Regions from separate parts of the Neobacillus sp. KR4-4 genome, predicted to be linked through region 2. Evidence: a T-box and tRNA genes for the amino acid it is inferred to sense, from the RefSeq annotation. Region 2 holds a T-box; the other holds one or more tRNA genes.
What was found. The T-box of region 2 lies ahead of ileS (isoleucine--tRNA ligase). A T-box ahead of a tRNA ligase gene usually reads a tRNA of that ligase, here a tRNA-Ile.
Positions count from the first base shown of each region.

Region 1 (5,221 bases), on a different contig from region 2:
TGATCCCAAAACGGCTGGCTTCGTTCCATGGAACTTCTATTAAGGAAATGGTTACATCTGCTCTTTTTTCAATATGGTACTCCAGCATACTCTCATAGTTCATTTTGTAAATATGGTCACCTGATAGAATGAGAACATATTCAGGCTGGTATTGTTTGAGGTAATTAAGGTTTTGATAAATGGCACTGGCCGTACCCGTATACCATTTTACTTCTGATGATTCAGCATATGGTGGTAAAACAGTTACCCCGCCATCCTTTCGATCTAGATCCCAAGCACTTCCAATTCCAATATAGGAATTTAATAATAATGGTTGATATTGTGTTAACACCCCAACTGTATCAATATTAGAATTGGCACAATTACTTAATGGAAAATCAATAATCCGATACTTTCCTCCAAACGGAACTGCAGGTTTTGCGAGATCCTTTGTTAATGAGTTAAGTCTGCTCCCTTTTCCTCCTGCTAATAACATGGCTACGCACTTTTTCTTTGCCATTACCTTTTCTCTCCTTTCGCTTTTTAACCGGTCTGATGATTTGAAATCCAAACGCAGGAATTGCTATATTAATTGAATGCGGCTGGCCATGGTATGGCTCATCTGCAGCTATGATTGTCTTTTTATTAACTAATCCAGCCCCGCCGTATTCTTCATGATCACTATTGAAAATTTCGCGGTATTCACCACTTTTAGGAACACCAATTGTATAGACAGGATAACTAACGCCTGTAAAATTACAAATAACAACTAAAGTTTCATCTTCCTTTTTCCCTTTTCTTATAAATGAAAAGATAGATTGTTCATTGTTATTTGCATCGATCCATTGGAATCCTTCTTGCAAACAATCAAGTTCATAGAGGGCCTTTGATCGTTTATAAACTTTCGTTAGGAACTTAACATAGGCATTTAATTTTTGATGCATTTCATAGTCCAATAAGTTCCAATCAAGCTGCTCTTTATCTTTCCATTCAGCAAACTGTCCTAATTCAAAGCCCATAAACAGAAGTTTTTTTCCTGGATGAGCAAACATGTAACCTAACAAAAGCCTTAACTGTGCAAATTTTTCCCAATAATCTCCTGGCATCTTATCTAATAATGACTTTTTTCCATGAACCACTTCATCGTGTGAAAACGGAAGCATAAAGTTTTCTAAAAAGGCATATAAAAATGAAAACGTTACCTTAGAGTGAACATGTGACCGAAGAAACGGTGGTGTTTCCATGTACTCCAACATGTCATTCATCCAGCCCATATTCCATTTATAATCAAAGCCAAGTCCACCGTAACTAACAGGGGCTGTCACATTGGGATATTCGGTTGAGTCCTCCCCTATCATTACAAAATTGGGATCATGTTCATGGACTTGAGTATTTAATTTTTTCAAAAAGTTAATGCCAAATGGATTCTCTCGTCTTTCATTCGCGGCGTTTGGCCAGTATATGATATTTGCTACTGCATCCATTCGAAAGCCATCAATATGGAAATAATCAATCCAAAATAGTGCATTGGAGATCAGGAAACTTTGTACCTCACCTTTTCCCAGGTCAAAGTTTGCTGTTCCCCATACAGCATTTTCTCGATCACTTTCGGTTGAATAGGAATAAATGTGCGTCCCATCAAAACGGTAAAGTCCATGCGCATCCTTGCAATAATGACCAGGAACCCAATCAAGAATGACTCCAATCCCATGTTGATGCATTTGATCAACAAATTCTCTAAATTCATCTGGTGTCCCATATCTGGACGTTACCGAGAAATAACCAATTCCTTGATAGCCCCACGAGGCGTCCAACGGGTGCTCAACAAGCGGTAATATCTCAATATGGGTAAAACCATGTTCCAATACATATGGAATTAGTTCTGCTGCCAGTTCTAAATAGGTTAGATACTCCCCATTTTCTTTCTTTTTCCAAGACCCTAGATGCACTTCATAAATCACGGCCGGCTCTGAAAGAAGGGGCTTTTTTCCTCTTCGAGTCATCCATTGATTGTCATTCCATTTATAATTTTCTAATGAATAAACAATCGAAGCTGTATTGGGTCTTAATTCAGAATAAAAGGCAAATGGATCTGATTTAAGCAACTTCTCACCTGTTTGTGAGAATATTTCATACTTATAAATCTTTCCGGTTAGATCCCTGTTTACAATTAGAATCCATACTCCTTCATCGTTAACCCTTTGCAATTCATACCCTTTACCATTCCAGTTATTAAAATCCCCCGTTAGCCTAACTGCAGAAGCATTAGGGGCCCATACGCAAAATCGTGTATAAATTTTATCGGAATTCTTAAAGATATGAGCGCCAAAAAGCTGATGACTTTGAAAATAATTTCCTTCATGAAATAAATGCAACTGATAGTCAGTCGGAAAAAACGTATTCACTGTCATGGCTCTCCTCATCCTCAATGAAAATATGTATTTCAAAGTCCAATTATAAGTGTATTTAATCAATATTTCTCATAATACTTTTTTATCTTTTCTGACAATAATCGATACATTTTCCTATCAAAACACATCATTCTTCTTATTTCGACATCATTCCACAATATATCTATCATTAATCGCCAAAATATTATAAAAATTTTTTTATTATTTTCACAAAAAGTTATTTTAATTTTAATTCAAAATATGTCTAAAACACATAGTTGTAAGCGTTATCAACGTATTTTTTGGAAATTAGAATCGAAATTATTATTTCGATATAATTTTAAAGTCATAAGATATCCTTTTTCAGGTTAGTATATGGGACTCGTATTTGGGTAAATTTGGTTAGAAGATACAAGAATTAGATGAGAATTTTCAAAAGGGAAAATATAATATGGAGAGATTATTTCACTGGTTCTCTTTAAGGATGATTGGATTATGGTAAACATTTTACTGCTTTTTTCATATTAAAGTTAACAATAACAATTATAGACTGCATAAAATGGCCTTTTCTCCATATGGGCGTCAATAGACTTGATTGGCTACCTAAAGCGGCCTTGGTCCACCCTTACCGTCGTCAATAGCCTTGATTAGTTACCTAAACTGCACTTGTTCCCCTATTTCCGACGTCAATCACTTTAAGCTTGCAGCCTAGAGATTAAATTTGTTTGGCTATCTTTTAAAAGAATTTTACACAAAAAAAAGACTGATAACTTAATTGTTATCAGTCTTTTCGTATGACCCCTACGGGACTCGAACCCGTGTTACCTCCGTGAAAGGGAGGTGTCTTAACCGCTTGACCAAGGGGCCATAAGATATGGCGGAGAAGGAGGGATTTGAACCCTCGCGCCGGTTACCCGACCTACACCCTTAGCAGGGGCGCCTCTTCAGCCACTTGAGTACTTCCCCGTTTGGCTCCGCAGGTAGGACTCGAACCTACGACCGATCGGTTAACAGCCGATAGCTCTACCACTGAGCTACTGCGGAACAATATATGGTGGGCCTAAATGGACTCGAACCATCGACCTCACGCTTATCAGGCGTGCGCTCTAACCAGCTGAGCTATAGGCCCATATTGGAGCGGGTGATGAGAATCGAACTCACAACATCAGCTTGGAAGGCTGAGGTTTTACCACTAAACTACACCCGCATATAATAATTTATTATGGGGCGACTGATGGGAATCGAACCCACGAATGTCGGAACCACAATCCGATGCGTTAACCACTTCGCCACAATCGCCATAATAATATTGTTTTAAAACAAAAATGGTGGCTCAGGACGGAATCGAACCGCCGACACAAGGATTTTCAGTCCTTTGCTCTACCGACTGAGCTACTGAGCCAACATATGGCGGTCTGGACGGGACTCGAACCCGCGACCTCCTGCGTGACAGGCAGGCATTCTAACCAACTGAACTACCAGACCAATTGCGGGGACAGGATTTGAACCTGCGACCTTCGGGTTATGAGCCCGACGAGCTACCAGACTGCTCCACCCCGCGACAATAGAAATTATTAATTTTGGAGCATGCTCCATATCTTGTTTCTAACCGCTCCGATTTCAGAAAGCTTAATCGAGAAGCAGCTCAATCGTTGCGCTGAGGATGATTCGAAGAAGCATATTCGAACGTGCTCCACCCCGCGACAATAGAAATAAGTTATAATATTTATGGAGGAGGAAGAGGGATTCGAACCCCCGCGCGGTATGACCCGCCTGTCGGTTTTCAAGACCGATCCCTTCAGCCAAACTTGGGTATTCCTCCAAATTATATATAAAACTAGTGGTGGACCTTGTAGGACTCGAACCTACGACCGGACGGTTATGAGCCGTCTGCTCTAACCAGCTGAGCTAAAGGTCCAAGTTTAGATAATATTTGGTAGCGGCGGAGGGGATCGAACCCCCGACCTTACGGGTATGAACCGTACGCTCTAGCCAGCTGAGCTACACCGCCATACTATCATGTAAAATTATTGGTGGAGTCTAGGGGGATCGAACCCCTGACCTCCTGCGTGCAAAGCAGGCGCTCTCCCAGCTGAGCTAAGACCCCATTGATTATAAGAAGCATGGTCGGGAAGACAGGATTCGAACCTGCGACCCCTTGGTCCCAAACCAAGTGCTCTACCAAGCTGAGCTACTTCCCGTAAAAGTGCGCCCTGAGAGATTCGAACTCCCGACCTTTTGATTCGTAGTCAAACACTCTATCCAGCTGAGCTAAGGGCGCATATGAATTTAATTAACTTAAATGGTGCCGAGGACCGGAATCGAACCGGTACGGTAGTCACCTACCGCAGGATTTTAAGTCCTGTGCGTCTGCCAGTTCCGCCACCCCGGCATTAGTAGAGAGCGGAAGACGGGATTCGAACCCGCGACCCCCACCTTGGCAAGGTGGTGTTCTACCACTGAACTACTTCCGCATATCAAGGGAAGTTATTTTGCTATTGCAAACAACTTTGTTTATTTTACTTCGTAAAAAAACTTGGTGCGGGTGAAGGGAGTCGAACCCCCACGCCTTGCGGCGCCAGATCCTAAGTCTGGTGCGTCTGCCAATTCCGCCACACCCGCATATTCATTTAAATGGTGAGCCATGAAGGACTCGAACCTTCGACCCTCTGATTAAAAGTCAGATGCTCTACCAACTGAGCTAATGGCTCATACAAATGGTGCCGGCGAGAGGACTTGAACCCCCAACCTACTGATTACAAGTCAGTTGCTCTACCAATTGAGCTACCCCGGCAAATAGTATGGAAAAGTATTAAAGAAAATATGGTGGAGGATGACGGGATCGAACCGCC
Region 1 covers NZ_JBHHJU010000025.1:217-5,437, reverse strand. Annotated here, with positions in the region: gene ACE198_RS20970 (glucose-1-phosphate adenylyltransferase) at 1-499, opposite strand, end outside; gene glgB (1,4-alpha-glucan branching protein GlgB) at 441-2,390, opposite strand; tRNA gene ACE198_RS20960 (tRNA-Glu) at 3,165-3,236, opposite strand; tRNA gene ACE198_RS20955 (tRNA-Ser) at 3,245-3,335, opposite strand; tRNA gene ACE198_RS20950 (tRNA-Asn) at 3,339-3,413, opposite strand; tRNA gene ACE198_RS20945 (tRNA-Ile) at 3,422-3,498, opposite strand; tRNA gene ACE198_RS20940 (tRNA-Gly) at 3,503-3,576, opposite strand; tRNA gene ACE198_RS20935 (tRNA-His) at 3,593-3,668, opposite strand; tRNA gene ACE198_RS20930 (tRNA-Phe) at 3,696-3,771, opposite strand; tRNA gene ACE198_RS20925 (tRNA-Asp) at 3,778-3,854, opposite strand; tRNA gene ACE198_RS20920 (tRNA-Met) at 3,857-3,930, opposite strand; tRNA gene ACE198_RS20915 (tRNA-Ser) at 4,099-4,191, opposite strand; tRNA gene ACE198_RS20910 (tRNA-Ile) at 4,211-4,287, opposite strand; tRNA gene ACE198_RS20905 (tRNA-Met) at 4,304-4,380, opposite strand; tRNA gene ACE198_RS20900 (tRNA-Ala) at 4,401-4,476, opposite strand; tRNA gene ACE198_RS20895 (tRNA-Pro) at 4,494-4,570, opposite strand; tRNA gene ACE198_RS20890 (tRNA-Arg) at 4,577-4,650, opposite strand; tRNA gene ACE198_RS20885 (tRNA-Leu) at 4,673-4,761, opposite strand; tRNA gene ACE198_RS20880 (tRNA-Gly) at 4,772-4,843, opposite strand; tRNA gene ACE198_RS20875 (tRNA-Leu) at 4,907-4,991, opposite strand; tRNA gene ACE198_RS20870 (tRNA-Lys) at 5,005-5,080, opposite strand; tRNA gene ACE198_RS20865 (tRNA-Thr) at 5,088-5,163, opposite strand; tRNA gene ACE198_RS20860 (tRNA-Val) at 5,194-5,221, opposite strand, start outside.
Region 1: it encodes a tRNA-Ile, which carries the amino acid that the T-box ahead of ileS (isoleucine--tRNA ligase) is inferred to sense. The anticodon was not compared.

Region 2 (5,221 bases):
CTGCGTGGCATTCATAGTTGTTACCTCCGTGTTTTATTTGTCTTATTATTTCCGCCAAGCAAATAACCGACTCGGAAAAACATTTGACAACAACTACAACAATTAACGGAGAAGGAAAAATTTAAAAGCCCTATGCATTAGCACAGGGCTTTCAGATTAATTATGAGTATAGTTAGCTTTTACTACTTCAGCACAACGTGGGCAAAGTGTTGGGTGTTCTGGATCTTGACCTACTTCTGGTGTTACAATCCAGCAACGCTCACATGTTTCACCCTCGGCTTTAGTTATAACAATAGCCGCAGTTTCTAATTTAATTGCATTATCAGGGGCTTCCTCATAGGTTCCTGCCACTTCAAAGCCTGAGATAATAAAGAGCTGTTTCATATTTTCTTCAATTGAGTCTAATAACGCTTTTGATTTTTCATTAACATAAAGTGTAACTTTGGCAGTTAACGACTTCCCAATCACTTTTTGATTACGTGCTTCCTCAAGTGCCTTTAACACATCATCACGAAGAATCATAAATTCAGTCCACTTTTCATCTAAAGCTTGAGCATTTGGTAGTTCCTGATACTCAGGTAGATCTGTTAACTGGACACTTTCTTCGGTTGCATCAGGGATAAAATTCCACACTTCATCCGCAGTGTGTGAAAGAATTGGTGAAACTAATTTTGTTAAAGCAAGCAGCGATTCGTATAACACCGTCTGGATTGCACGTCGCTCATGATTATCTGTCGCTTCAATATAAAGAACATCTTTCGCAAAATCCAAATAAAATGAACTTAAATCAAGAGTACAGAAATTATTTATCGCATGATAGATGCCTGCGAATTCATAGTTTTCATAGGCATTGCGAACATTTTTAATCAACTTATTTAATTTAACGAGCATAAATTGGTCGACTTCACGGAGATCTTCATATCGCACTTTATTTGCTGGAGTAAAATCAGCTAAATTTCCTAATAAGAAACGGAAGGTGTTACGAATTTTCCGATAAACCTCTGCGACCTGCTTTAAGATTGCGTCTGAAACACGAACATCCGCTTGATAATCAACTGAAGCAACCCAAAGGCGTAAAATATCTGCACCTAACTGATTCATGACTTTCGCAGGGATAACGACATTTCCGATGGACTTACTCATCTTCCTGCCTTCTCCATCAAGCGCAAACCCGTGGCTTAATACTCCTTTATATGGTGCCTCACCTGTCACGGCTACAGCAGTAGATAATGACGAGTTAAACCAGCCTCGATACTGGTCCGATCCTTCAAGATACAGATCAGCTGGACGAACTAAATCATCTCTTTCAAGCAAAACAGCTTGATGGGAAGATCCTGAATCAAACCACACATCCATGATATCTGTTTCCTTAGTAAATATACCATTTGGACTTCCTGGGTGGGTAAAGCCGGCAGGTAGTAATTCTTTTGCCTCACGTTCAAACCATACATTCGAACCAAATTCACGGAATAAATCTGAAACATGATTAATCGTTTCATCTGTAATGATTTCTTCGCCAGTTTCTGCATAGAAAACAGGAATTGGTACTCCCCAGACACGTTGACGAGAAATACACCAGTCACCGCGGTCACGAACCATATTAAATAATCGCGTTTCACCCCAAGCAGGAATCCATTTTGTTTCCTTGACTGCATCTAGTAATTCATTACGGAAATCTTTAATAGATGCAAACCATTGTGCTGTCGCTCGATAGATTACCGGTTTCTTCGTTCTCCAATCGTGTGGATAAGAATGGGTAATAAACGAAAGTTTGAGCAATGCACCTGCATCTTCTAATGCTTGTGTGATTGGTTTATTAGCTTTATCGTAAAATAACCCTTCAAAACCTGGCGCTTCACTCGTCATCACACCTTTATCATCAACAGGGCATAGGACATCTAAACCATATTTTTGGCCTACGTAAAAGTCATCTTCCCCGTGACCTGGTGCTGTGTGGACACAGCCAGTACCTGCATCTGTTGTTACATGTTCTCCTAACATCACCAATGAATCCCGGCCATAAAGCGGATGGACAGTTAAAATATTCTCTAAATCATTTCCTTTTACCTTTTTAACAACGGTTAATTCTTCCCAGCCAATTTCCTTCGAAACAGATTCGAGAAGAGCCTCAGCAACTAGATATTTGTTTCCATTTGCTTCAACCACAACATATGTTAGGTCCGGATGTACAGAAATACCTAAGTTCGCCGGAATTGTCCAAGGAGTTGTTGTCCAGATAATAATTTGGGTATCTGCATCTAGTACACCTTTTCCATCCTTCACCTTAAAGCCTACATAAATCGAAGCGGATTTTTTGTCTTGGTATTCAATCTCTGCTTCAGCAAGTGCAGATTCACTTGATGGTGACCAATAGACAGGCTTAAGTCCTTTATAAATATAACCTTTCTTAGCCATTTCACCGAAGACTTTAATTTGCTGTGCTTCATAGGCGGGCTTTAAGGTAATATAAGGGTTTTCCCAGTCACCGCGGACACCCAGACGTTTAAATTGTTCACGCTGATTGTCAATTTGCTCGAGTGCATACTTAGTACAAAGTTGACGGAATTCTGCAACCGTCATTTCTTTACGTTTCACACCTTTATTCGTTAACGCTTGCTCGATTGGTAGACCATGTGTATCCCAGCCTGGTACGTATGGTGCATGGAAACCGCTCATGGATTTATAGCGGACAATCATATCTTTTAAAATTTTATTAAGGGCATGCCCCATATGGATGTCACCATTGGCATATGGAGGACCATCATGTAATACAAACATCGGACGTCCTTTAGTCCGTTCTTGAACTTTTTTGTAAATATTCAACTCTTCCCATTTTGCCTGAATCTCAGGCTCTCTTTGTGGAAGATTGCCACGCATCGGAAATTCAGTTTGCGGCATTAATAACGTATTTTTATACTCCATTTTTTCTTCCTCCTGTAATCCTCTTCATATAACAGAATAGCCAATAGACAAATAAAAAAACCCTCTCATCCCAAAATAGGGACGAGAAGGTTTTATTCCCGCGGTACCACCCTGATAGATAGTTCGAATCAAATCGACTATCCTCTTTAGCATTCGTAACGTGAATAACACGCCTAAGCCTACTAGCCTTAAATTAGGAAGTTCAGCTTTGGAACTCAAGGGTGATCTTCAATTTTTCAACTTTACCAGGCTTCCACCACCCCTGACTCGCTAAAAAAGTCCTAGAAAAATTATACTGTCCCTATCATCGTCATTGACCATTCTTTATAACTGTTAAGAAATTATATGCTATAAAAACGCTTTTCGTCAAGCTAATGAATCTTCTTCTTCATGAACTTTTAGTTCTGTTGCATCTACCTCATATTCTAATAAGTGATCCCAATCATCGGTATTTAACATATCAAGCTGGGCCTCAATCAACATTTTAAAACGTGTACGGAATACTTTTGACTGCTTTTTTAAATCCTCGATTTCAAGAGCAATCTTTCTTGCTTTTGAAAGTGATTCATTGACAATCCGATCCGCATTTTTTTCCGCTTCCTTAATAATCAACTTTGCTTCCTTTTGAGCATTCCTTTTAACATCCTCACCCGCTTCTTGCGCAATGATGATTGATTTATTTAAAGTTTCTTCAATCGTAACAAAGTGACCAAGTCGCTCATTCATATCATTCAAGCGTTCTTCCAATTCTTTTTTTTCTCTAAGTACTAATTCATAATCCTTGATAACCTGGTCGAGAAACTCGTTTACCTCATCCTCATCATATCCTCTAAAACCCTTATTAAACTCCTTATTGTGAATATCCAACGGTGTTAACGGCATGAATGCCACCTCCATACAATCTCTAATTCTATATGTATATGCAAGAATTCGACATCATTCATCGAATTTCCTTCTTTATTTTTGTACTTATTTTTGTTTTCCGACATTTAGTCGCCATTTTTCTTTTTTTGTTTTCCCTTCAATGGCAAGAATTTTTGCTCGGCCACTACCTCTAACAGAAATCATATCACCCACACCGCATTCAAATGATGGATTTTCAATTAATGTCCAATTCACCTTCACGAGTCCCTGTTGAATAAAGAGTTGGGATTTCTGCCGTGACACATGATAAATTCCTGAAATAACAGTATCAAGCCTCAAAGAAGATATCGTTAAATCACTTTCCACCAATTTTTCATTGGTGGAAAGTGCATTTTCTATATCTGTTTCAGTTAGTTTTACGCCTGCCCTGCCAATGGTTTCAACGTTACTTAATATATAGTCGCTAATATCCTTTGCAGCATAAAATTGGCAATTCCCATCTATAATGATGATATCCCCAAATTTCCCCCGCTTTAGGCCTAAGGACATAAGCGTACCCAATACCTGTCGGTGTTCGATTGTAACAAACTTGGTTGGATAATGGATGTTGAAAAGGCTTATTTGAAATTCATCATGATTAATCGAAGTTAGATAATCTGGAAAAATTAAGGCTCTTTTTCGTTCTACATCCGTGCCGCCGCCAAAAAGTTTATATTTTACATCACCATTTTCACCAATTAACATTTTAAGAATATGCTGTTCTCTTGGATCAAGGAAATCAGTTAATTTAGGAGTATATTGTGTGTCTACATAATTCTTCCAATTTAACACCTGATCAATAAATTCTCGCTCTTCTGGACGAAAGTGCTGATAAATATTCATAATTCAATACACAACCTAGATTCAATATTCTTAAGAAACAAGAAAACGATAGACACTGGATAATCCACTTTGCGCAAAATTAAGAACAAGAAAGGCAACGATTGGAGAGATGTCCATCATACCAATCGGTGGAATGATTCGTCTAAATGGCTCTAAATATGGTTCACAAATCCTCGCAAAAAATTGTCCAATAGATGACTCTCTAGCGTTTGGGAACCAAGACATTAAAATATATATAATTAAGGCATACGAATAAAGTTGTATTAGCTTCTGTAATAAACTAAAAACCAGTGCCATTAAGCATTACCACCTCGTATTTTGATTTTCAAAGTCAGGAATAAGTTCTGATATATTTCCTGAAACCTCAACATTATCGGGTGTACATAAGAATATACTAAAACCAATCTTTTGAATGTCTCCACCAATTGCATAAACAGCGCCACTGAGAAAATCGACAATTTGTCTGCCCTGATCACTATCAATTCGCTGCAAGTTCACGACCACTGCGCGGCGGCTTTTTAAATGATCAGCAATTTCAGTTGACTCAGAATAA
Region 2 covers NZ_JBHHJU010000003.1:126,109-131,329, reverse strand. Annotated here, with positions in the region: gene ACE198_RS04145 (hypothetical protein) at 1-15, opposite strand, end outside; gene ileS (isoleucine--tRNA ligase) at 157-2,922, opposite strand; T-box leader at 2,997-3,239, opposite strand; gene ACE198_RS04135 (DivIVA domain-containing protein) at 3,289-3,804, opposite strand; gene ACE198_RS04130 (YlmH family RNA-binding protein) at 3,892-4,668, opposite strand; gene ACE198_RS04125 (YggT family protein) at 4,699-4,965, opposite strand; gene ACE198_RS04120 (cell division protein SepF) at 4,972-5,221, opposite strand, start outside.